Regions from separate parts of the Paenarthrobacter sp. AT5 genome, predicted to be linked through region 1. Evidence: riboswitches for the same ligand, from Rfam matches in the RefSeq annotation. Region 1 holds a riboswitch; each other region holds the start of a gene.
What was found. A riboswitch is a leader RNA that binds a small molecule or an ion and turns the genes downstream of it on or off. The one in region 1 is predicted to bind cyclic di-AMP.

Region 1 (5,600 bases):
TCTTCGCGATCCGGGACCACCATGACCGGTCCCTTGGCGTGGTGCAGCACGCCGTCCGAGGTTGAACCGAGGAGCATTCCGGCGAACCCGCCGCGTCCACGGGTGCCCAGGACCACCAGTTCAACTCCCCTGCTGGCCTCCACCAGGACGTCCACGGGAGAGCCGTCTGTCAGCTGGGTTTCCACCGTGAGATGCGGGAAATGGCTGCGGAGCCAGGCAACGCCGGCATCCAGTTGGACCTTGATATCCGCGAACAGGGCATCCCTGTCCAAGGGGGCCGGCACCCAGGCCAGCGAGCCGCTGTACTGAGGCACAGCGCAGACTACCCGAAGCTTCGCGCCCATGCGTTCTGCCTGTTCAGCAGCCTCCAGGACCGCCACTCGCGCCTGTTCGGAGCCGTCAACACCAACTACAACAATGTTCTCCACAGTGCGGGGACCGGCCTTCGCGTGTTCGGCCTTGATGTGCTTGTCCTCGGTGCTCTGGCCCAGGCGGTCGGCGCAATACAACGGCACCGTCACTGTGGGGCACTTCGCATGGGCCGGCAGCGCGCTGCTGACGGAGCCCAGCAGACGGCCGACGAATCCACCGCGTCCGCGGCTGCCCGAAACCAAGAGGGCGGCTTCCGCGGAGAGATCCAGCAGGACACCGGCGGCATCCCCGTTCTCCACCGAGGCGTCAACGTCGATGTTGTAGCCGGAAACCTTCTCCATGGCCTGTTTGGCGATGGCTTCGGCGCCTTCCCGGATCATCGAGTCGTCCACCGTTGCGTATCCGCCGTCCAACCCTGAGGCGGCGAAGATCGGCACTGAATAAGCGGTCACGATGTGCAAGGGAAGTTGCCGGCGTTCGGCTTCACGCGCTGCCCACACCAAAGCGCATTGTCCGTGTTCGGAGCCGTCCACTCCAACCACGATGCCGCCCGGTGCTACTGCTTCCGCGTCACCGCCGCGGGGATGTTCAACGTGACTACCGTGCTGGTCCATTTGGGGCCCGCCTCTCCACCTGCTGCTTGATGTTCCGGCCATTCTGCCAGAGGTTCAACGTAGGGGTGTTACACCTCACGTTGTGCGCTAATGTCCGTGAACGAGGAAGCCACGGGACTTCCTCGTCCAATGCCAACTATTCTCGTTTGCTTATAGCGAATCAAGGCGGCTTTTCCGCTATCTGCATAACGGTCCGGGCTCGGTTTCAAGGCCCTCCCGGGACGCCCCGGGAAGAAGTAATAACACGCTGTCAGGAAGGCTACCCAACGCCCCAAAAGTTCTGTAGTGTTCGAGTCACCGAATGGCCGGTGAGAGTGTTCCAGAACACATACCGGCCATTTATTTGCGACCGTTTGGGGGAACCGGAAGCGTCCAATCCTGCCTTTGGGCACGTACGTCAAGGAGGAACCACGCAGTGTCACTCATGCCTGATTCCGCCACGGAGCGAACCACCACCGTGGTGATCGGAGCCGGACTCTCAGGCCTCGCCGTGGCCAGCGAACTCAGCCGCTACGGCGTGGGCTCGATCGTGGTGGACGGCTTCGGCCCACTCGCACAGACGGGTCCTTCCGTGCATACCGGCATGCTGCAACGCTGCGAGGTAGCCGATCCCGCTTCCATGCTGGAACGGAACCAGATCCTCCGCCACCTGCGGAACTACGCGGCCAGTCACCACCTGGATGTACGCAACACCACCAAGGCGGTCCGGCTGGACCTGCTCACGGCTGCAGAAACTCCCCTCGCATCCCCTCGTCAATGGGCCGTCCACACGGCGCACGGCATTCTCCTTGCCGACCACGTTGTAGTGACGCGTTGCGCGCAGAGCCAGCTACGCAAGATGCTGGCCGAGCTGGGGATTGCCGTTGGTCAGAACCTTGTGGCCGCCATGCGCGCGGTGGGCATGCATCTGGTGGGAGTGGGAGAACTCATCACGCCAACCCCCAAGGAAGTCCTCCGCCAGGCCAAGGCGGTGGGGCAGGCCATCTCTTCGAAGGTGGCACTTCCAGCAGCGCCCGGCCTCGCGATCGCCTAAGCCCGGCAACCCCCACAGCGGCACCAAGGCAGCCCGGAAACAGGGCTCTTGGAGCAGGGGCCTTAGACCAAAAGCCTTAAACCAAAAAACCGGCACCCCGGGAGGAGAAAACCTCCGGGGTGCCGGCCTTTTTGTGAAGCGTGAAGCTTATGCGCCGGCGCGGACGTACGTGAGCGGGCCGGTTGCGGTCAGCCAGCTGATCGGGTGGATGCCGGTCTGGTTACCGTTGATGCCACCGGAGATGGCCTGGCCATTGCCGATGTAGATGGCAACGTGGCCGGACTGGACGATCATGTCACCGGGCTGGGGATCACTGACAACCTTGCCGTAGTTCATGAATTGCATGGGTGCAAGGTCGCCCACCGGGATACCTGCGGAGCCGAGGGCCTTTTCGACCATGGCGGTGCAGTCCTGCATGACACCGATCTGGGCGTAAGCCGAGGCAACCATTGCTGCGTTGACGCCGCCAACAGCGGGTGCCGGGGCAGGTGCTGCGGGAGCAGCAGCGGCAGGTGCGGAAGCAGCAACCGTGGCGGTAGCGGCGGGAGCAGCAGCCTTGGCTGCGGCCTTCTTGGGAGCCTCAACAACCGGAGCCGGCTTCTCGATGACCGGTGCTGCCACGGAAGCAACAGCGGGACGCTCGAAGTTGACGGTGGCCGTTGCTGCGGCAGTGACAACCTTGTTGGGGGTTTCGGCAACGGTTTCAGCAACCGTGGCGGGGCTGGAGTCCCGCTGGACCGGAGCCTGTGCCGGAGTTTCGGCAGCGTGCGCAGCAATGGAACCGGTCAGGACAAGACCCGAAGCTGCAGCGATGACGGCTGCCTGGCGGCCAGCGCCTGAAGCGTTGCTGGCAACTGCCTTGGAGATGGAGATGAACGGATTGGGGCGTACGCTGTCCGCCTTACGACGGCCGCGAAGAATGCGTGAAGACATGAAAGAGCCTCTCCCGATGCCTGCGAGGTTAGCTGTCGGATTCGGATGGGAGTCACCCGGCCACTATCCACCGCTGTTCAGCGGAAGCTTCGTGGCTTCACCCCAAGGCGCGCTCATTGGCGGCCTAAAATGGGTTCCCCGTCTCTGCCGTAGGTATGTCTGCGAACGGATTCCGACCTGCGGCAGAGCTAGGCAATCAGGCCGGAAGTGCGCCGAATGCGGATCGGGCACAGGTACTACCGTACGCGATGATCACGGCAAAGTCACATTTAAGTAACGAGAAGTGGGCGTCGAGCGTGTCGCAGTAACCGTTTCGAGATTTTCGCAGGTATGTAGAAAACCCCGTCATTCCGCGGATTTATCGCCCTCGGCATCATTGGAGGCAGCCAATTTCCGACGGGCTGTAACGGCCAGGAAAATAACGAGCGCAACAGCTAATGCAGCAAACGCCACGATGCTCCACGGGAACGGCTGGGAGGCGTCCGGAGCCGGTTCGCTGACGGGGGTTCCGGGGGCCGCAGTTCCTGCGCTCGGAACAGTGCCCGAACCTGCCTGGCCCGACGCGGACAGCGAGGCTCCCGCGGTGGCCCCCTCCGACGTCGTGCTTCCTGCTGTTGCCGTGAACGTAAAGGTGCCCTCGATGGGGTGCGAATCGGAGCTGACGACGCGCCAAACCACCGTGTACTGGCCCGCCGGAGCGCCGGGGCGCAGTTTTTGGACCGCCTGGTTGTCGATGATTTGCACGGCGCCGTCCGCCCAGTTCTCCCCGCCCGCGGTCACCGACATGCCCGAACCAATAGCCAGCGGCCGGTTATTGAACGTGACGGAGACCGATGCCGGAACTTCCGCAACCGTGGCTCCGCTGGCCGGACTCGTGGATTCTGCGGCGTCGTGCGCCGATGCCGGGGCGGCGCCGAAAAGCAGCGCCGAGGCGAAGGCGAGGGCAGCAACGACGGCGGCCAGGAGCGGGCGGATGGTGCGCATGGGGCGGTTTCTCCTAATGTTGGCTTCCTTACAGACTAGGCGAATCGTCAGGCCTCCCCGCACGGGCGGGCATAGGATTTGAGAGCACACTCACACGATCCCCGGAGACATCCATGCTTAAACAGGGTTCTGCAATCGACCGCTACTTCAAGATCTCCGAACGTGGATCCACGTATTCGCGGGAAATCCGTGGCGGCTTCGCGACCTTCTTTGCCATGAGCTACATCGTGGTCCTGAACCCCCTCATACTGTCGGGGGCTGACTCGAGCGGGGCATCGCTGGGCTTCACGGCCGTCGCCGCCACCACGGCCTTCGTGGCAGGCATCCTGACCATCCTCATGGGTGCTTGGGCCAAGCATCCCTTTGCCGTAGCCACAGGCCTGGGCGTCAACGCGTTCGTGGCCGTCACCGTCGCCTCGCACCCGGGCCTGACATGGCCGGACATGATGGGCCTGGTGGTCCTCTCCGGCCTGACCATGCTGATCCTTGTCCTCACCGGGTTCCGGACCGCGGTCTTCAAGGCCGTCCCCGAGGCGCTCAAGACCGCGATCGTGGTGGGCATCGGTCTCTTCATTGCGCTGATCGGCCTGGTCAACGCCGGCTTCGTGCGCCGCATCCCCGACGCCGCCGGAACCACCGTTCCGCTGGGCCTGGGCGTGGACGGCAAACTCCTGGGCTGGCCGACGCTGGTGTTCGCGGTCGGCCTGGTCCTCACCATCGCGCTGGTGGTGCGCAAGGTACGCGGTGCCATCCTGATCGGCATCATCGTCTCCACCGCGCTGGCTGCGATCCTTGAATTCACCCTGCATATCGGCCCGAGCAACGACGGCACCACCATCAACCCCCGTGGCTGGTCGCTCGTGGCGCCCAAAGTGTCCGAGTGGGGCGCTCCGGACCTTTCCCTGATCGGCAAGGCCAACCCCTTTGGCGCCTTCGAACACCTTGGCTTCATCGGTGCCGCCCTGCTGGCCTTCGTGATCCTGCTCAGCATCTTCTTCGACGCCATGGGCACCATGGTGGGCCTGGCCAATGAGGCCGGAACCGTGGATGAGCACGGCAACATCCCCAATGTGGACCGCGTTCTCCAGGTTGATGCGCTCGGCGCGATTGTGGGTGGCGGAGCTTCGGTGTCCTCCAACCAGATCTTCGTCGAATCCGGCGCCGGCATTGGCGAAGGCGCCCGGACCGGCCTGGCCTCGATCGTCACCGGTGTCCTGTTCCTGGTGGCCATGTTCTTTACGCCGTTGATCAACCTGGTTCCCTTCGAAGCCGTTGCGCCCGCCCTTGTTGTGGTGGGCTTCATGATGGTTTCGCAGGTGGGCAAGATCGACTGGCAGGACTGGGGCGTCGGCATCCCGGCGTTCCTGACCATCGCCCTCATGCCGTTCACCTACTCGATCGCCAACGGCCTCGGCGCAGGCTTCATCTCCTACGTCCTGATCCGCACGTTCCAGGGCCGCGCCCGCGAGGTACACCCCTTGATGTGGGCTGTGGCTGCGGCATTCCTGCTGTTCTTCGGCATCGGCACCGTGGAGGAACTGCTCGGGGTGAAGTAACTCCTCGCCGAGATGGCATTTGATGACAATGTTCGGCGCAAACATTGTCATCAAATGCCATCTCGCGGCGTCTCCGGGGACCATGATCCGGAATTTCAGACAGTCCGG
Region 2 (5,600 bases), 530 kb from region 1:
TGATGCTGGTGTCGCTCACGCGTGGCTCCAATGTGTATCGGTCAAAGACGGGGAGGTGGCAGGTGGCATCAACTGCCCCTTCGACACCCCCAATTCTGCCTGAACAGGCGCGGGTGCGCGTACCCGGTGGTGTCATAGTCCGCCACGTGGAACGTGGTCGCGCGCGTTCCCGTCGTCAAGGGGGTGGAGGCAAGGTACCCGGAACCTTTGTGACCCTTCGAAAATTATCAAGAGTAATTCCAAATAAGCTAGGCTGGGGTACGCGTTCACAGGGTGGCGCAGGGGGACGTGCAGCCTCTACGGACGCGGTACGGTGGACATTACGCAAGAACTGCGTTCGAGGAGAGCTGAGCTGGATGACGGATCTGATCGATACCACTGAGATGTATCTTCGGACCATTTTGGAACTTGAAGAAGAAAACATCGTGGCTCTCCGCGCCCGCATCGCTGAGCGGTTGCGCCACTCCGGTCCTACGGTCTCCCAAACGATCGGACGCATGGAGCGCGACGGCCTGGTGGTGGTGTCCAATGACCGGCACCTGGAGCTCACGGAAGTTGGCCGCAAGCGCGCCACCGAAGTGATGCGCAAGCACCGCTTGGCTGAACGCCTCCTTGCCGACGTCATAGGCCTGGACTGGGCGTACGTCCATGACGAAGCGTGCCGCTGGGAGCACGTGATGAGCGAACGCGTGGAACGCAGGCTGTATGAACTGCTGGAGCATCCCACGCAATCCCCGTACGGGAACCCGATTCCCGGCCTGGAGGCCCTGGGCGGCCTCGCTGTCCAAGCTCCCTTCCGCCCGGACGTCAACCTCCTGCAGGCAATGGATGGTTATGCTGACGACTCCCGCGTTGTGGTGAGCCGGCTCGCCGAGCCCATCCAGGTCGAGCCCGAACTCCTGACCCAGCTGGACGAGGGCGGCATCCGTCCGGGTGCGGCCGTTTCCCTGGAGCGCGTGGGGGACTATATCTCCGTCCGGGTGCCGGGGATTGAAGGGGCCCTCGAGCTGCCGCCGGAAGTAGCTGCCCACGTATTCGTGGCAGTCGGCTAGCAAGCGAAAGGCCGGCCGGGTGCAGGCGTTCACTCCATGTGGGCGCCTTTGCCTTGCCATGGGCGTGGTTGATCTCACGTCACGCCGCCGCGCGGCGGTGTGACCTGCGGTTTCCGCGGATAGGTGATAAGGGGAGCGGGCAAAAAACGACCGCCCTGTAGATAACGAATTTATTACCGCGGGCCTTAATCCCCTATAGTTATCTACTAGCGCCGATATCAAAGCGTTACCTGATCTGGAGCCGAGCTCTGCCAGCAGATCAGGGGTGTTAAACATCTACTGGCAGAGGCGGGGGAACCACAATCGGCTGCCTAGAGAAGCAGCCTTGGGGTGAAGTCCGCAGCAGCAGTGCCTTACTTACGCAATTCCCTCCTGGGATACCTGTGTGCCGTGAGCGCTGCGTGCGGGCCGGGTCTTTGCACTCTCTGATCCGAATCCGACAGCTAACTTCGCAGGCTTTTGAGAGAGGAACAGAGTTTGACTTCGCAGAACGTCAGGGGCCGTCGACGCGCTACCGGCCCCGCTACTGAGCTGCGGCCAGCCCGCGTAGTATCGGAGATCCGGCCCCGCGACACCCAGCGTCAGGTGCGCCGCCGTAAGAGCCCGATGCGCCAGGTGGCCGATTTCGCAGCAGCCAGTGGTGTAGGGCAGAAGGCCGGCGTAGCACTCGCTGCTACCGGTCTTGCGCTCACTGTCGGCCTGCCTGCAACGAGTCCCGTCATGGCCACGTCCGAGTCCGGGCAGACTGAGGCCGCACTGGCTGTGGGCGGCGGGAGCCAGCCAGAGGTCTCCGCGGAAGCGTCCGCCAAGATCGACTTCAGCCGCGCCGCGGTGGCAACCAAGGCGGATCCCGACGGCAAGCTCAAGCAGTTGCTGAGCGCCCAGTCCGTGGGAAGCATCCAGGCCAGCTCCTCCAAGGGCACCATGGCCAGCCCGTTGGACACCCTCAGCACCGCATCACCGTTCGGCTACCGCATCAGCCCGCTGACAGGCGGCAGCGGCGATTTCCACCGCGGCCAGGACTTCGTGGCCCAGTGCGGCACGGCAGTCCACGCTGCTGCGGCGGGCAAGGTCACCTTTGCGGGTTGGCACGAATACGGTGGAGGCAACCGCGTGGTGGTGGACCATGGCAACGGCCTGGAAACCACCTACAACCACTTGTCGTCATTCAACGTCAAGGTCGGCGACACCGTGAATCGCGGAGACACCGTTGCCTTGAGCGGCACCACGGGCGCTTCCACCGGCTGCCACCTCCACTTCGAAGTCCAGGTCAACGGCGAAGTCGTCGACCCCATGGGCTGGCTCTAACCCGAGTTGATGGTCGTCTCTCGCATTCTTGACACGCCCCGTGATCTGAATGTGACATTTGCGTTCAACTGTTGTACCGTACAAAGCGCATCGGCTTTTTAGGGGGCCGATGCACTTGGGTGGATTGCCTAGCTCTGCCACCACTCAAGGTCCGTTCGCATAATTCGTCTGGCAGGGGCGGGGGAACCAATTTTGGTCTTCGAAAGAGGGCCTTGGGGTTAAGTCACAAACGCTTCCAACGGCGTGTGGCCGGATGACTCCCATCCGAATCCGACAGCTCACCTCGCAGGCATTGGGAGAGGCTACCTTCGTGTCATCACGCACTACTTCTGCGCGCCACCGCGCCCAGACGGTTACCCCGTTGAACACTCTTTCCAAGGCTGTTTCAGCGAATGCCGGAACCGTCGGCCGCCAGGCCGCAGTCCTTGCAGCAGCATCGGGCTTGGTCCTCAGCGTCGGCCTTCCTGCCCAGGCAGCGGATACTGACGTTTCCAAGGCTGAGTCCAGCGCACAGCAGCTGGTGACTACCGCCGTCGTCACGGCGGAACCAACCGCCACTGTTTCCTTTGAGAGCCCCGTTGTGGTTACCAAGGAAGCCCCCAAGATCCAGCGCGCTTCCCAGACCACGCAGCGCTCCCAGGCGAACGGCAACCAGAATGCCGGCCAGGGCGAGGGCGCAGTCACCGCCAAGTCCGCCGGCTCCAAGGATTCCGCGGCCAGCGCCGCGGCTTCGGGCCTCGCAGCAATCGCGTACACCGGCATCGGCCACCCGTACGTCTGGGGCGGCACCACCCCCAACGGTTGGGACTGCTCCGGCTTCACCCAGTGGGTTTACGCGCAGGCCGGCATCAGCATCCCCCGCGTCAATGCATGGACCGCCATGAAGCCCACCAGCACTCCCGCTCCCGGCGACCTCGTCATGCAGAACGGCGGTGCCCACGTTGGCATTTACGTCGGCAACGGCATGATGGTCAGCGCCCTGAACCCCAGCCAGGGCACGCTGCTTCACTCGGTAGCTTCTACCGGAACCTCCTCCTTCTTCACCCTGCGCTAAAAACCGTCCAGGTAAGCCAGCGCGCCCCCCGGGTGCTGGCCTGCCCATGACCCGCGTGCTTCCCAGCAGCACGCGGAAACGAAAAGAGATCATCATGACCAGTGCAAACAAGGTTGCGCGGCACCGGGCCGAGGCTCCCAAGACCAGCTCACTTGCCGTGATTGCAAAGGCAGTTTCGGTGAACGCCGGTGGCGTCGGCCGCCAGGCAGCCGTCATCGCCGCGGCTTCGGGCTTGGTCCTGACCAGTGGCGTTGCTGCCAATGCGGCGGATACCAATGTGGATCGCGAGTCCACCTCAACCACCTCCCTGGACATCCAGTCCGTCGTGCAGTCCACCATCGCCGCTGACTCCACCGTTGCCATCTCCTACGAGAGCCCGGTTGTCACCACGGTCGAGGCGCCCGCGCCCGTCGTGGAGAAAGCCCCGGCCAAGGCTGAAGCGAAGAGCTCCGCACAGGAAGCCACTGCCTCAGCTTCCAACGCTGCTGGCGGCGCAACCGTGGCAGTCAGCAACGCTGCACCGGCAGCAAAGGCTCCGGCTGCTTCCAGTGGCCTCGGTGCGGCCATTGCCGCTGCAGCCTACGCCCAGCTCGGCGTGACCCAGGACTGCACCATGTTGGTCACCAACTCCCTCGCAGCCGTGGGTATCAACTTCCATGACTGGCCTGCGGGTTACCTTTCCCTTGGACGTACGGTCAGCGCAGCGGAAGCCCAGCCGGGCGACCTCGCTTACTACGCCAACGGTGGTCTGGCCGGACAGGCCCACATCGCCGTCTACGTCGGCAACGGCATGGCAGTGCATGGCGGATGGAACGGATCCACCACTGCTCTGTTCAGCGTCAACGTCGGCTCGGGTCCGGTCTTCATCCGGGTCAACGGCTGATCGAACTTTGAGGAAATACCCCGCAGGTTTCACCTGCGGGGTATTTCCGTCTTAAGGGGCAGGACCGGGGCCTGTGGGCGACATCACAAGCTAATTCCACTGATAATTCGTTGATATGGCATATAAGTGCTTACTCTTATGGTGTCGATCCACAGCCCGTACATGCAGAGGGCAGCCGGCCCTCGTGCCCCTGGCGGGTGCGGCCGTTAAGAGGTACGTGCATGCGCACACTCGTTCTGAATGCTGGATATGAACCGCTGGCGGTAGTTACCTTCCGCCGGGCGCTGGTCCTTGTGCTCACCGGAAAAGCAAGCGTAGTGGCCGAAGGCGACGAACCTGTCGTCGGGCCGCAGGAGATTCTGGGACGCCCGTCCGTGATCCTCCTCAATCGCTACATCCGGCCGCGGTACAACAGGATTACGGCCGTCAGCCGGCGCGGAGTTCTCCGCCGCGACGGCCACCGCTGCGCCTACTGCGGTAAGACAGCCCACACCATAGACCACGTCCACCCCAAATCCAGGGGCGGCGCGGATTCCTGGGAAAACCTGGTTGCGGCGTGCTTGAAATGCAATAACGCCAAGAGCGACCACACGCCGGCAGAGATGGGTTGGAAACTCCGTTTCACACCCGGCGTCCCCTCCGGAACCATGTGGCAGATCAAAGAACTCGAGAAGCCTGCGCCGGACTGGGATCCGTTCCTCTTGCCGGAATCCGCTGCCTGATTGATGTGCGTCCGCCCTATGCGGCACCGGTAATCCTGTGCGGCACCGGTAATCTGGGCGAATGGAGTTCAACGCAGTGATCTTGGCGGGTGGCAGGGCCACCCGCCTTGGCGGTGTGCCCAAACCTTCGCTGACCTACGACGGCGCCACCCTGCTTTCGCATGCCCTGGACGCAGCCAGGGGTGCTGTGGCAACCGTAGTGGTGGGCCCCGATCCCGGCACGTTGCCGCCCGGCGTGCTGACTGCACGGGAGGAACCTGTATTCGCCGGTCCTGCTGCGGCGATTGCCGTAGGACTGGCTGCCCTGGCGGATCGGGGGCCCGCCCCTTGGACCCTGGTCCTCGCGTGCGACATGCCGCATGCCTCCCGCGGTGTGCAAGCGTTGTTGGCTGCCCTTATTGCCACGCCGAAGACCGAGGGTGCCATCGCCGTGTCCCCGGACGGGCGCAAGCAGCCGTTGCTGGGGATCTACAGCACACGGGCCATGGAAAGGGAAGTGGCCCTGGCCTCGGAAGGGGGAGGGTTAACGAACTCTTCAGTGTTCCGCCTGCTTGCTAGGCTGAAGGTGATGGCGGTGCCTG
Region 3 (5,600 bases), 320 kb from region 1:
CCGAGGAACACAGGATGAAGTCAGGGACCACCTTGTGCTTCAACAACCATTTTCCGGCCAACGGGGCTTCGCGGTGCCCGCGTTCCTCGAGGGGGCGTTCATGGTCGGGCACACCCACGGGCCAGTCCGCCTTGGCGTGGCGCATGATCACAAGCCGTCTCAGGTGGTGGTCGCTCATCCAAATACCTTATAGCCGCGCCAGGCAGATACTCACTGACCAGACAAAACGAAAGGCGGCACATTCCGTCAGCGCAGTGGTTGCTCGAGTGAGCGCAGGCGCAGAGGGATGTGCCGCCTTTCGGCAGTCACAGGATCAGATCGAGTATTCCGGAGCGGCCCAGACAATGACCTCGGGGTGCTCGTAGAAACGGTAGCCCTGGCCGCGGACCGTGCGGACGGTGTTGGCGAGGCGGCCCAGCTTGGAGCGGAGACGACGGATGTGGACGTCGATGGTGCGCTCGTTGGGGACTTCCTCGGCGTTCCGCCACAGGCCTTCGAGGAGCTCGTCACGGCCCACCGTGCGGGTGCCGTTCTCCACGAGGTAGTTGAGGAGTTCGAATTCCTTGAACGTCAGGTTCAGCGATTCGCCGTCGAGGTGGACTTCGCGGCGGGCGAGGTCGATGAGCACGCCGGACGGGCGCGCTTCCTGCTGGGGCGCAGGACGTGCGGCTTCGGTGCGCTGGCGTGCGGCCACGGTGGGGTCACCGAATGTGGAACGTACGACGTCGAGTGCGGACCCGGGTGCGCTGGCGGGAGCAACGGCGACGGCGGCATAGCTTTCCGCGCCGGTCACGAGCGACTGGGCGTAAGCACGGATTTCCTGGGCCAGCTTGGCAATGGAGGTCCCGGCAGCAGCTGCGGTCTCTTCGTCAATGCCCATGTAGAGCACGAATCCGCGGGCTACGTTGTCATTGGCCACGGGCCGGAGACGCTCGGACTGGGCCACCACCGGAGTGGGTGCCGTCATGGCGGCGGGCTCGGTAGCGGCAGGCACGGCGCGCAACTGTCCGTAGGAGTTCGGGTTGTAGCCCTGGGGAACGTAGCCCGGAGCCTGCTGGGCAGCAGCCTGGGTACCGGGTGCGTAACCGGGGCGGTTACCGAAACCGGGGCGGAGGCCGGCGTTGGAAGCGGCCTTGTTGGCGTTACGGACGGAGATGTGGACGTATCCGGATGCAACTGACATGGAGTGCTTACCTCAAAAGTGAATAGCCGTCATCGCGGCTTCGAATGCTGGTGTCCCCGCAATGAATTTGGGGAGGGGCGCCCAACGGTGGGCTAGGGGGCGAATGCCTGAAACTTTTCTGGGGTGGGAAGTTAGGCTTGCATTCGACAACAGCGGGACTCGTCGCCAGCGGGTGTGCTGGAGAAGATTGCTGCGGCTGCAGGTGCTGTTGAGTTCTTGTTCACATTGGAAGTGTGCAACGTAACAATGACAACACGCAAGTAACAAAGGGCGGAAACGTCCACATTCTGAGATAAGCGCGAGTATTGTGCCGCAAATCACAATTCAGCGGATCGCAAAAATGAATGCGGTTTTGTTCGGTTAAGGACAGAAATATTGCGTTCTGACTGAACTTTCTTCGACCAAAGGGGCATGATGCCCCTCTGGATTCCCGCGAGCGCCCGACCAGCGGAATCTCACGATCTGAAACGGATGCTGTCCAATCGAAGTGGACGCCAGGCTCGATATTCAGGCTCCCAATCTGCTAAAAGCTCCGAACGCCACCTGCGAACCCCCGCGCAGCCTCAGTGCCCCCGATTGTCGCGGCGCCGTGGCGCATCCTGCCCCGCCCTTCCTTGGGGCACATCCCCACCGCGGCGAATCCGGCAAGGCGACGCACCGGCGTCGTGATCTCTGTTACCTAAATGTGACTTTCGCTTGAACCTCCTGTACCGTCGAACGAGTGGGTCGCCCCAACCTTGGCCCACACCCGGGATGCGCCGAGCTCTGCCACTTCCCGGAGTTCCGTTCTGATTTCGAGGCAGAGACGGGGGACCCAGAGTCTCCGGGCCAGGCATTGCGCCGGCCCTTGGGGTGAAGCCGCAGCTACACGCGCGGCCGGATGACCTCATCCGAACCCGACAGCTAACTCCGCAGGCGCTGAGAGGTAATCACACATGTCTGAATTCAAGGATCAGTCGCGCCATGAGGCGCGTCACCGTGACGAAAACAACGCTCCCCTGACCAAGTCGCAGAATGTCCTGAAGAACGCTGCCCGCCAGGGTAGGACCGGCCACCGCATGTCGGTAGCAGCCGGCGTCGTCGCAGCCGCGCTGGGCGTTGCATCGCTCGGGCAGGCCGCAAACGCCACGTTCAACCTTCCGGAGATGAGCCAGGCAGCACAGACCCAGGCTTCGGTCCAGGTGGACCCGCAGACCCGCGAGAACGCTGCCGCTGAAGCCGCCGCCCAGGCTGAGGCCGCAAAGCGCGCCGCTGCTGAAAAGGCCGCAGCTGCCAAGGCCGCCGCCGAAAAGGCTGCTGCGGAGAAGGCTGCCGCAGAAAAGGCCGCAGCTGACAAGGCCGCCGCCGAGCAGGCTGCTGCTGCCCAGGCAGCAGCAGAGAAGGCTGCAGCCGACGCCGCCGCCAAGGCCGCTGCGGACAAGGCTGCCGCAGAAGCTGCTGCCGCCGCTGCAGCCCCCAAGGCCATTGATGATCCTGCCGCCGCAAAGGCCTACGCTGCCAGCATCCTGGCCAACTACGGCTGGGGTCCGGGTGAAATGACCGCCCTGAACACGCTCTGGGAAAAGGAATCGAACTGGCGCACCACTGCCACCAACGCTTCCAGCGGTGCTTACGGCATTGTCCAGTCGCTGCCGGCCGGCAAGATGGCTTCCGCCGGTGCTGACTGGCAGACCAACTACCAGACCCAGATCAAGTGGGGCCTGAACTACATCAAGGAACGCTACGGTTCGCCGTCCGCAGCCTTGGCATTCCACTTGGCCAACAACTGGTACTAAACCCGGACGTTGCCTGAGAAGCCGCTCCCGTTGCCGCCACACGCACCAGTACCTACAGGAGCGGATGGCGGAACCGGGGGCGGCGTTGGCGTTTAACTAGGCTTCGGGTTCCTGCTCCACCGCACGCCGGACTGCTTCCACCGACGCCGCCACATCGGCGTCGTCCGTGGACCAGTTGCTGACGGAGATCCGCAGGATGTTCCGGCCCTGCCAGGAAGACCCTGACATCCACACGGCGCCTTCTGCCATGAGCCGCTGGGTGATCCTGCGCGTCCGTTCGTCGCTCCCGAAACTCACCGATACCTGCGTGAACACCACGTCATTGAGCACTTCCACCCCGGGGATCGAGGATAGGCCGTCAGCGAGCGCCCGCGCGTTCTCGGCCAACCGCTCCACCATGTCGATGACACCGTTCCGGCCCAATTGGCGCAGGGCAGCCCACACCGGAATACCGCGGGCGCGGCGGGACATCTCCGGAACTTTCTCGAAAGGGTCCCCCGGCCCGGCATCCGTCGCTATCAGGTAACTCGTATGAACGCTGAAGGCACGCCTCATGGCTTCGGGGCGGGCCACGATTGCCAGGCCGCAATCGTAGGGAACGTTGAGTGTCTTATGGGCATCGGTGGCCCAGGAATCGGCGAGCTCCACACCTGCCAGGCGTTCCCGCAGTTTCGGGCTCGCAGCCGCCCATAAACCAAAGGCGCCGTCCACGTGGACCCACGCACCACGGTCGCGGGCCACTCCGATGGAGTCAGCCATGGGATCGAAGGCGCCCGAGTGCAGGTTGCCGGCCTGGAGGCATACGATCGCCGGGCCGGGTTGCTCTCCCATGGCGTCATCGAGCGCGTCGGGCAGGATCCGGCCTTCCCTGTCTGCGTCCACGGGAACACATGTCCCCAGGCCCAGATACCTCAAAGCGAGGTCCACCGCAGCGTGCCGCTCCCGCCCCGCGAACACCGTGATCCTCGGCGCCCCGGACAGGCCGAGGCCTTCCAGGTCCCAGCCGGCCTCGTCCATCAGGTGCTGCCTTCCCGCGGCAAGCCCGACGAAGTTGGCGGTAGTGGCCCCCGTGGTGAAGCCGACGTCGGAGGTGGCGGGCAAGTGCAGAAGGTCAAGCAACCAATCGGCCGCAGACTCCTCGATCGCTGCCGCCGCCGGGGTGGCAAAGCGCAGGCCCGCGTTTTGGTCCCACGCGGAGACAAGCCAATCCGCCGCCATGGCAGCCGGCAAGGTGCCGCCCATGACCCAGCCGTAGAAACGTCCGGACTGGATGGCCATCAGTCCCGGTTCGGCCAGTGCAGCCAGCTCATCAACGACGGCGGCGGCATCAGCAGGTTCGTCGGGGAGCCGCGGCAGGATGCTTGCGGCGACCTGGTCGGCGTCGGACTGTGGGCGGACTGAACGGGTGGGCACCGACGCGAGCCAATTGGTGGCGTGCACCATGGCACGCTCCAATGCAGCACCGTATGCCTCCGGCAACGCAGACATGCGCACAGCCTACTCCCGCCCGGCCGGGTGGAACAGGGCTAGAACGTCAGCGTGATGACGTGGCCGCCGTCGTCGTGCCTCACGGTCTCCACGGTCACCGCCGAGTAGTCGGGAATCCGCCACATGCCGGGTTCCAGATCCGCTTGGTGCGCGGCGGCCTGGCCCACAACCACTGTCCGCATCCCGGCGGCCCTTGCTGCGGCAATGCCTGCGGGTGCGTCCTCGAAAACCACGACGTCGGCCGGTTCGGCACCGAGCAAGGCCGCGGCTTTGAGGTATCCCTGCGGATGCGGCTTGCCGCGCGTAACGGCTTCGGCGGTAACCGCCGTCGAAGGCATGGCGAGTCCGGCGGCCTGCATGCGGATATCGGCGAGGATGCGGTCGACCGAAGTGACCAATGCGATGGCCTCGTCCGGAAGAGCTTCGAGCAGGGCCTCAGCTCCCGGCAAGGCAATGATGCCGTCAGTGCGGTTGCGTTCCATCTCGCCCAGTTCGGCGGTGAGGGCAACGACGTCGGCATCCGCCGGGGCGTATCGGCGCACCGTGTCGCCGGCCTGGACGCCGTGGGAGGTCCGCAGGATCTCGGTGTAGTCAAGCCCGTAGCGTTCTGCGAACTCCAGCCAGACCTGCTCTACTACGGCCGTCGAATCCACCAGCGTTCCGTCCATGTCGAAGAGGACGGCGCGAACGGTGAGGGTTTGCCGGGAATGTCCCGGACCGGGCTGTGCGGCAGGAAGGATCATGGTTCCATCCTGCCGCACAGTGAGCCTGCGTTGGTTACCCGTTGGGCCGCTGAGGGAGGTACTGCACCGCCCACTTATTGCCGTCGGGGTCGGCGAAGTACACAAAGTGGCCCCAGTCCTGGACGTCGACATCGCTGACGTCCACCCCGTTGGCTTTGAGCTGTTCATGGGCCTTGTTGATGTCCGCCACCACCATCTGAAGGCTCGGAGCGGTGCCTGGGGGTGCGTCCGACAACCCTTCTCCGATGGCGATGGAGCACGCCGAACCCGGAGGAGTGAGCTGGACGAAGCGGACGCCGTCGGAAGGTCGTTCGTCGTAATCGGCGTTGAAACCGACCTTGTTGACGTAGAAATCCTTCGCGCGATCGACGTCGGACACGGGGACAAACACCAGTTCAAGTTTCCAGTCCA
Region 4 (5,600 bases), on a different replicon from region 1:
TCTTTTTGGTCGGCAACGGTTACGCACCGGTCATCACCGTCCGGGACGGCAACGGCGATACAGCATTCAGTGGCCCCGTCGTTGCCATCCCGAACGATGGCGTCTACACTTCAACGGTTGTCGTCAAGGTTCCGGATGCCCGTCCGTCGCAACTGGGTTTCGTGGGATTCTTCCTGCCTTCCGCCATCAAGAACGAGGAAGGCGTTGCCTACAGCTTCGACCCGGATCCGCTGAACCCCCAGCTGAACCTGAATTCCTACTACGGCGACCTGGGCCTGGACACCGGCGTACCGCAAAATGTCTACAACCTCGATGTGAAGGGGTTGACCCAGCTTAACGGCCGGGAATTGCCCACCAAGGGCATCACGCTCTCACCGGGCGGCACGTACACGCTGCCCGAAGGCAAGGGAAGCATCAGCTTCGATGGCCTCAAACGCTACATCGGCGTGGACATCCGCAGCACCCCCGGACAGACCGGCGTTTTGGTCTTCTCGGTGATGGCAGTTGCGGGCCTGATGGCCTCGCTGTACGTGAACCGCCGCAGGGTCTGGGTCCGCGCCGGAACCCACGATGACGGACGGACGATGGTCGAATACGGTCTCCTGGCCCGCGGCGAGGACCACCGTCTTGCCGCCGAAGCGACGGCAGTCCGCGCAATGCTGGCCGGGCAGTGGCAGCTCCAGGAGGAATCCCGTGGCGTATAGGTTCCTGCTGTCCTGGCGTTGGGCCGGTTTCCTGTTGATGGCGGCACTGTTCGCCGCTGCCTGCATTGGACTGGGGAACTGGCAGATGGATCGTCGGAACCAGGCCGTGACCGAGATCCGCAGGGTCCAGGAGAACTACGACAAAGCCCCCGTGCCGTTCAAGGACGCCCGCGCATACTTCGCCGTCGCCGACCCAGAGGCGAAGTGGACGACCGTATCGGTCACTGGCCGGTACCTTGCGCAAGACCAGAGAATCGTCAGGAACCGGCCCAACAATTCCGCGGCCGGATACGAGGTGCTGGTCCCGTTCCGGTTGAGCTCCGGTGAGACGATCGCGATCAACAGAGGATGGCTGCCGATAGGCAACGACCGGCCCGGATACCCCGACGCGGTGCCCGGCCCACCAACCGGAGAGGTTGCGGCGGTCGTCCGGATCAAACCGTCCGAACCTGACCTTGGCCGTGACGCACCTGAGGGCCAGCTGGCCAGCATTGACCTGACCAATTACGAGATGCAACTGGATTACCCGCTCATGACGGGCAGCTACGGGGTCATGGCCTCGGAGTCCCCACAACCATCTGTGACCCCCCAGCAGCTCGCCGCACCGGCGGTCAAGGAAGGGTCGAACCTGTCCTACGCCCTGCAATGGATCACCTTCGGGATCCTGGCATTCGTCGGCTTCGGATACATGGCACGGCAACAGGCCCGGATCGGTCGCGAGGAACGCGACCTGCCGGACGACATGGCGGACACAGCTGAAGCCGTTCAGCAGCCCAGGACGCCATCCCGGCGCAAACGCTCCGGCTCCGAAGAAGAAGACGCTCTTCTGGACTCGATGGGCCTCTAAACCCCTCAGCAATGGGCAGGACGACAGCGGCATCCAGGCCGTCGTACCGAAGCCCCGCGCCCGGTGGGTGGGTGGTCCGGGCTTATCTGCTGCCGCAGAAAGAACCGCGCCCGTTCCGGGCGCCAGCAGACCCTGTAGCTGGTTCCGAGGTGCTCTCCAGCACCGGGGCCCCGACACCTGGGCCCCAGTGTGCGGTACGTCGGGAACCGGAACCATCCGGAGGTGGAGTTCGTTGATGCCATCAGCTGCTCATCTGAAAAGACGCCCACATGTTGCTTGGCATGGGCGTCGGAGGCAGGCACGCGACCCGGGCGCCAGCATCCGAACCACACACGCTGTGTCACGAAATTGTAACGATGAGCCTTTGCAGCTACTATTAGTTCAGGTTTTTCTGTACTAAAACCCTTGATGCCGCACGCTCAGCCCCGCCGGTGGTATCAAACGACTATCCCTTTTCACGGCGGGGGTGGAGGACCCAGAATCGGCAGCCAGCCTGCCTTGGGGTGAAGCCGCGACGTCGGTGGCCAGGTGGCCGCAGGGGTGCGGCCGGGCATTTTCCTTGGCCCGAACCCGACAGCTAACTTCGCAGGCGAACCGAAAGGATCCCCCATGACTTCCCCATCCCCCCATGGCCGGCGCCGAAAACCAACCTCCGGTCCCTTCCCCCGGGCGGCCGCTGCAACGACTCCCCGGGCTGTCCCGCAGCACCGGGATGTGCCAGCTGCCAGGCCGGTCGGGAATCGGCGCAAACAGGTCGCAACTGCCGCCACGCTGAGCGTCGCCGCGATTTTGACCGCCTCACTCACCGCCGCCCATGCCGGCCCGGCCCCCACCGGCACCGGTCCCGCAGTGCAAGCCCCAGCGGCAAAGGCTTCCAGTGCACCGGTTCAGGCCTCCGCCGGGGCATCCATCAGCTATGAACGGCCGGCTGTCACCACCGAGCAAGCTCCATTGCCACTGCCGGCCAAGACCCAGGTTGCAGCAGCGGGCGCGGCAGCTCCAAAGACTGCCGCAGCCGCACCGGCTGCTTCTGCACCCGCAGCTTCCTCGGCCCGGCTCGGCGCGCCGCTGGCCAGCATGTCGGTCACTTCGCCGTTCGGTATCCGCTCCAGCCCGATCAGCGGCTCCGGGGAACTACATACCGGCTTGGACCTCGTGGCAGCGTGCCAGACCGCGGTGTACGCCGCCGGGGCTGGAAAGGTCGTGGAGGCCGGTTGGTCGGCCTACGGGGGCGGAAACAGGATTGTGGTGGACCACGGTAACGGCTTAAAGAGTACGTATAACCATTTGGCGTCCATCGAAACCTCTGTCGGAGCGACCGTGGCCGCCGGCCAGCGGCTTGCCGCTGCCGGGACGACCGGGGCCTCTACCGGCTGCCACCTGCACTTCGAGGTGCTTCTTAACGGGCAGACCGTGAACCCGCAGGGCTGGATGTGACCCGGGAAGCCAAGACCGCCCACCTCGGGGTGCGCTAGCCAATGATCGGCCGCTCTTCGGGGTAGTGGTACAACTGGCTGCGTTGGCGCAGTGCCAGTGCGGCGGCCAGAGTGACGGTGCCGACGCGGCCGGCGAACATCAGCGCCGACAGCACGTACGCCCCTGACGGCGGCAGCTCGGCACTGAGGTTGGTGCTCAGTCCTACGGTGGCGAAGGCCGAGATGGTCTCGAACAGTACCCGGTCAAGGGAAGCCCCGCTGATCTGCAGGAGCAGAAAGGCGGCGACCGAAACAAGCGTGGCCCCGGCGACGATCACCGAGATGGCGACCCGCATGGTGCCCTGGGGGATGGTGCGGCCATAGACCTTCACGTCGGCATCGCCACGGGCTTCGGCCACGATGGCCAGGAACATGACGGCAATGGTGGTCACCTTGATGCCCCCGGCCGTGGAGGCCGAGCCGCCGCCGGCGAACATGAGCGCGTCAGTGAGGAGCATCGTGGTGGATTCCATCTGGTTCTGGTCCACCAGGTTGAACCCGCCGGAGCGCGTCATGACCGAGGCGAAGAGCGAATGGATGACCTTCTCACCGGCCCCTAAGTTACCGATAGTCCGGACGTTGTCCCACTCCATGACTGCCCACAGGACCGCGCCGGCCGCGAGCAGGATAAGGGAGACCTGGATGGTGAGCTTGGTGTGGAGGTTCCACTTTTTCCAGTTGAGCCCGTTTTGCTGCAGCACCATGACCACGGGAAAGCCGAGGCTGCCCAGGAAAACACCCAGCATCAGCGGAACCAGAATCCAAAGGTCGGTCTCGTAAGGGACGATCCCGTCCGAATGGGGTGTGAACCCGGCGTTGTTGAACGACGAGATGGAATAGAAGACACCGTGCCACACGGCTTGCCAGAACGGCTCGCCGAGGACCAGGAACCGGGGGATCAGGGCGAGGGCCAGCGCCCCTTCGATGACCACGGAGGTCACGATGACAATCCGGAGAAGGGTACCGACTTCACCGAGCCTTCCGGCGTTGTTCATGGCTTCCTGGGCGATGAGCTTGCCGCGCACGCCCAGGCGCTTGCTGACCATCAGCGCCAGCAGGGACGCGAGCGTCAGCGTGCCTAAACCCCCGACGAAGATGCCCAGCAAGATGACGAGCTGCCCGAAAAAGGACCAGTGCGTGGCGGTGGACACCACGGTCAGGCCGGTGACGCAGACGCTGGAAACGGCCGTGAACATGGCTTGGTGCAAGGGTGTTGACTCACCGGATGCAGAGGACGCCGGAAGCGTCAGCAACCCGGTAAAGAGCAGAATCACCACCACGAAGGCGCTGAAGGCGAGGCGGGCCGGGGAGGTGTTGGCAATGTTGTCGATGAGGTCGCGCAGGCCGGTCAGGATTCCGGTGCCCTCGCGGTCCGACAGACCTGGCCCCAGGATGGCGGGCCTGGGCTTTGGCTGTTTCTGGACCATGGGCATTCCTCGATTGGCGGGGCGATGAAGGTTTGGGGTCCGTTAACCCTGGTCCGATGAATCTCAGCGGTTCCGTGTCCGCGGCCGGGCCTCCGCGGGATTTCGGCGGCGGACTCCGGGTCCTTCCTTAGAAACCGGAGGTGCCTATGAAGATGTGAAGGAAGGCGAAGAAGATGGTCGCGGTCACGGCCACGTAGAGCAGGGCGGTGATGATCCAGCCGGACTCGCTCACGATGCGCGCAGCCCGGGCAGGTACCTTGATGATTCCGTGGTCGAGGTTCCGGGCCGTGATCCAGACGAAGAGGGGAATCATTGCGGCCCAGACGATCATGCAGAAGGGGCAGAGGATGTGGATCGAGTACAGAGCCTGGGACCACAGCCACACGACGAAGGCAAAACCAAGTGTGACCCCGCCCTGGAGCCCTGCCCAGTACCAGGGCGCAAAGGTGGCTCCGGAGAGCAGCGCCATGCCGGTGGTGATGATGACAGCGAACGCCACGATCCCGATGAACATGTTGGGAAAGCCGAACACCGAACTCTGCCAGGTCTGCATGACCTGGCCGCAGGAAATCCAGGGGTTGATGTCGCAGGCGGTTTGGTATCCGGGGTCTTTGAGTACCTCGAGTTTCTCCAGTACTAAGGTGCCGGAGGCAAGCCAGCCGATGAGCCCGGTGATGAGCATGAGCCAGCCAAGAGGCTTGTTGCTGGTCATACGGGGGGACTGCGGCTGCGCGGTGGAGGCGGCAGTTTTCATGGTCCCGGTGGGTGGTTGGATGTTGGTCATGGGGTTGGGATTCCTTGGGGTTCGATTCACGCGGGCGGCCTGTTCAGGATCCGGCTGCGGCGGAGGTGATCAGTGCCTTCAGCGTTCCTTTTTGGGAGACCCCGAGGATCCGGGCACTGACGCGGCCTTCGGTGTCGAGCACGAGGGTGGTGGGGACCGCGCGGGGCGGGACGTACTCGGTCATGGCGAGCAGGATGCCGCCATCGCTGTCATCAAAGCTGGGGTACTGCACGTTGAAGGTCCGTTCGAAGGCTTCCGAGGTGGCGGCGTCGTCGCGGACGTTAACCCCGTAGAACAGCACGCCCTTGTCTTTGAATTCGGTGTGGAGGGCGGCCAGGTCCGGCGCCTCGACCCGGCAGGGTG

Region 2: linked by a shared signal. The riboswitch ahead of RI444_RS04650 (C40 family peptidase) and the one ahead of RI444_RS02200 (NlpC/P60 family protein) in region 1 are both predicted to bind cyclic di-AMP.
Region 3: linked by a shared signal. The riboswitch ahead of RI444_RS03680 (hypothetical protein) and the one ahead of RI444_RS02200 (NlpC/P60 family protein) in region 1 are both predicted to bind cyclic di-AMP.
Region 4: linked by a shared signal. The riboswitch ahead of RI444_RS22650 (M23 family metallopeptidase) and the one ahead of RI444_RS02200 (NlpC/P60 family protein) in region 1 are both predicted to bind cyclic di-AMP.

Annotation. Positions count from the first base shown of each region.
Region 1 is NZ_CP136441.1:451,227-456,826, reverse strand. Features, by position in the region: gene RI444_RS02210 (universal stress protein) at 1-986, opposite strand, end outside; gene RI444_RS02205 (FAD-dependent monooxygenase) at 1,411-2,019, shown strand; gene RI444_RS02200 (NlpC/P60 family protein) at 2,167-2,952, opposite strand; cyclic di-AMP (ydaO/yuaA leader) riboswitch at 2,956-3,118, opposite strand; gene RI444_RS02195 (copper resistance protein CopC) at 3,298-3,936, opposite strand; gene RI444_RS02190 (NCS2 family permease) at 4,050-5,492, shown strand.
Region 2 is NZ_CP136441.1:977,940-983,539, forward strand. Features, by position in the region: gene serC (phosphoserine transaminase) at 1-19, opposite strand, end outside; gene RI444_RS04640 (metal-dependent transcriptional regulator) at 357-1,052, shown strand; cyclic di-AMP (ydaO/yuaA leader) riboswitch at 1,282-1,525, shown strand; gene RI444_RS04645 (M23 family metallopeptidase) at 1,530-2,360, shown strand; cyclic di-AMP (ydaO/yuaA leader) riboswitch at 2,500-2,666, shown strand; gene RI444_RS04650 (C40 family peptidase) at 2,671-3,414, shown strand; gene RI444_RS04655 (NlpC/P60 family protein) at 3,509-4,297, shown strand; gene RI444_RS04660 (HNH endonuclease) at 4,519-5,019, shown strand; gene RI444_RS04665 (NTP transferase domain-containing protein) at 5,081-5,600, shown strand, end outside.
Region 3 is NZ_CP136441.1:767,849-773,448, reverse strand. Features, by position in the region: gene RI444_RS03690 (SixA phosphatase family protein) at 1-178, opposite strand, end outside; gene RI444_RS03685 (winged helix-turn-helix domain-containing protein) at 314-1,183, opposite strand; cyclic di-AMP (ydaO/yuaA leader) riboswitch at 1,960-2,113, shown strand; gene RI444_RS03680 (hypothetical protein) at 2,119-2,958, shown strand; gene RI444_RS03675 (pyridoxal phosphate-dependent decarboxylase family protein) at 3,055-4,446, opposite strand; gene RI444_RS03670 (HAD-IA family hydrolase) at 4,485-5,189, opposite strand; gene RI444_RS03665 (VOC family protein) at 5,224-5,600, opposite strand, start outside.
Region 4 is NZ_CP136443.1:26,440-32,039, forward strand. Features, by position in the region: gene RI444_RS22640 (cytochrome c biogenesis protein ResB) at 1-704, shown strand, start outside; gene RI444_RS22645 (SURF1 family protein) at 694-1,551, shown strand; cyclic di-AMP (ydaO/yuaA leader) riboswitch at 1,984-2,157, shown strand; gene RI444_RS22650 (M23 family metallopeptidase) at 2,161-2,988, shown strand; gene RI444_RS22655 (TrkH family potassium uptake protein) at 3,023-4,453, opposite strand; gene RI444_RS22660 (vitamin K epoxide reductase family protein) at 4,581-5,237, opposite strand; gene RI444_RS22665 (TlpA disulfide reductase family protein) at 5,281-5,600, opposite strand, start outside.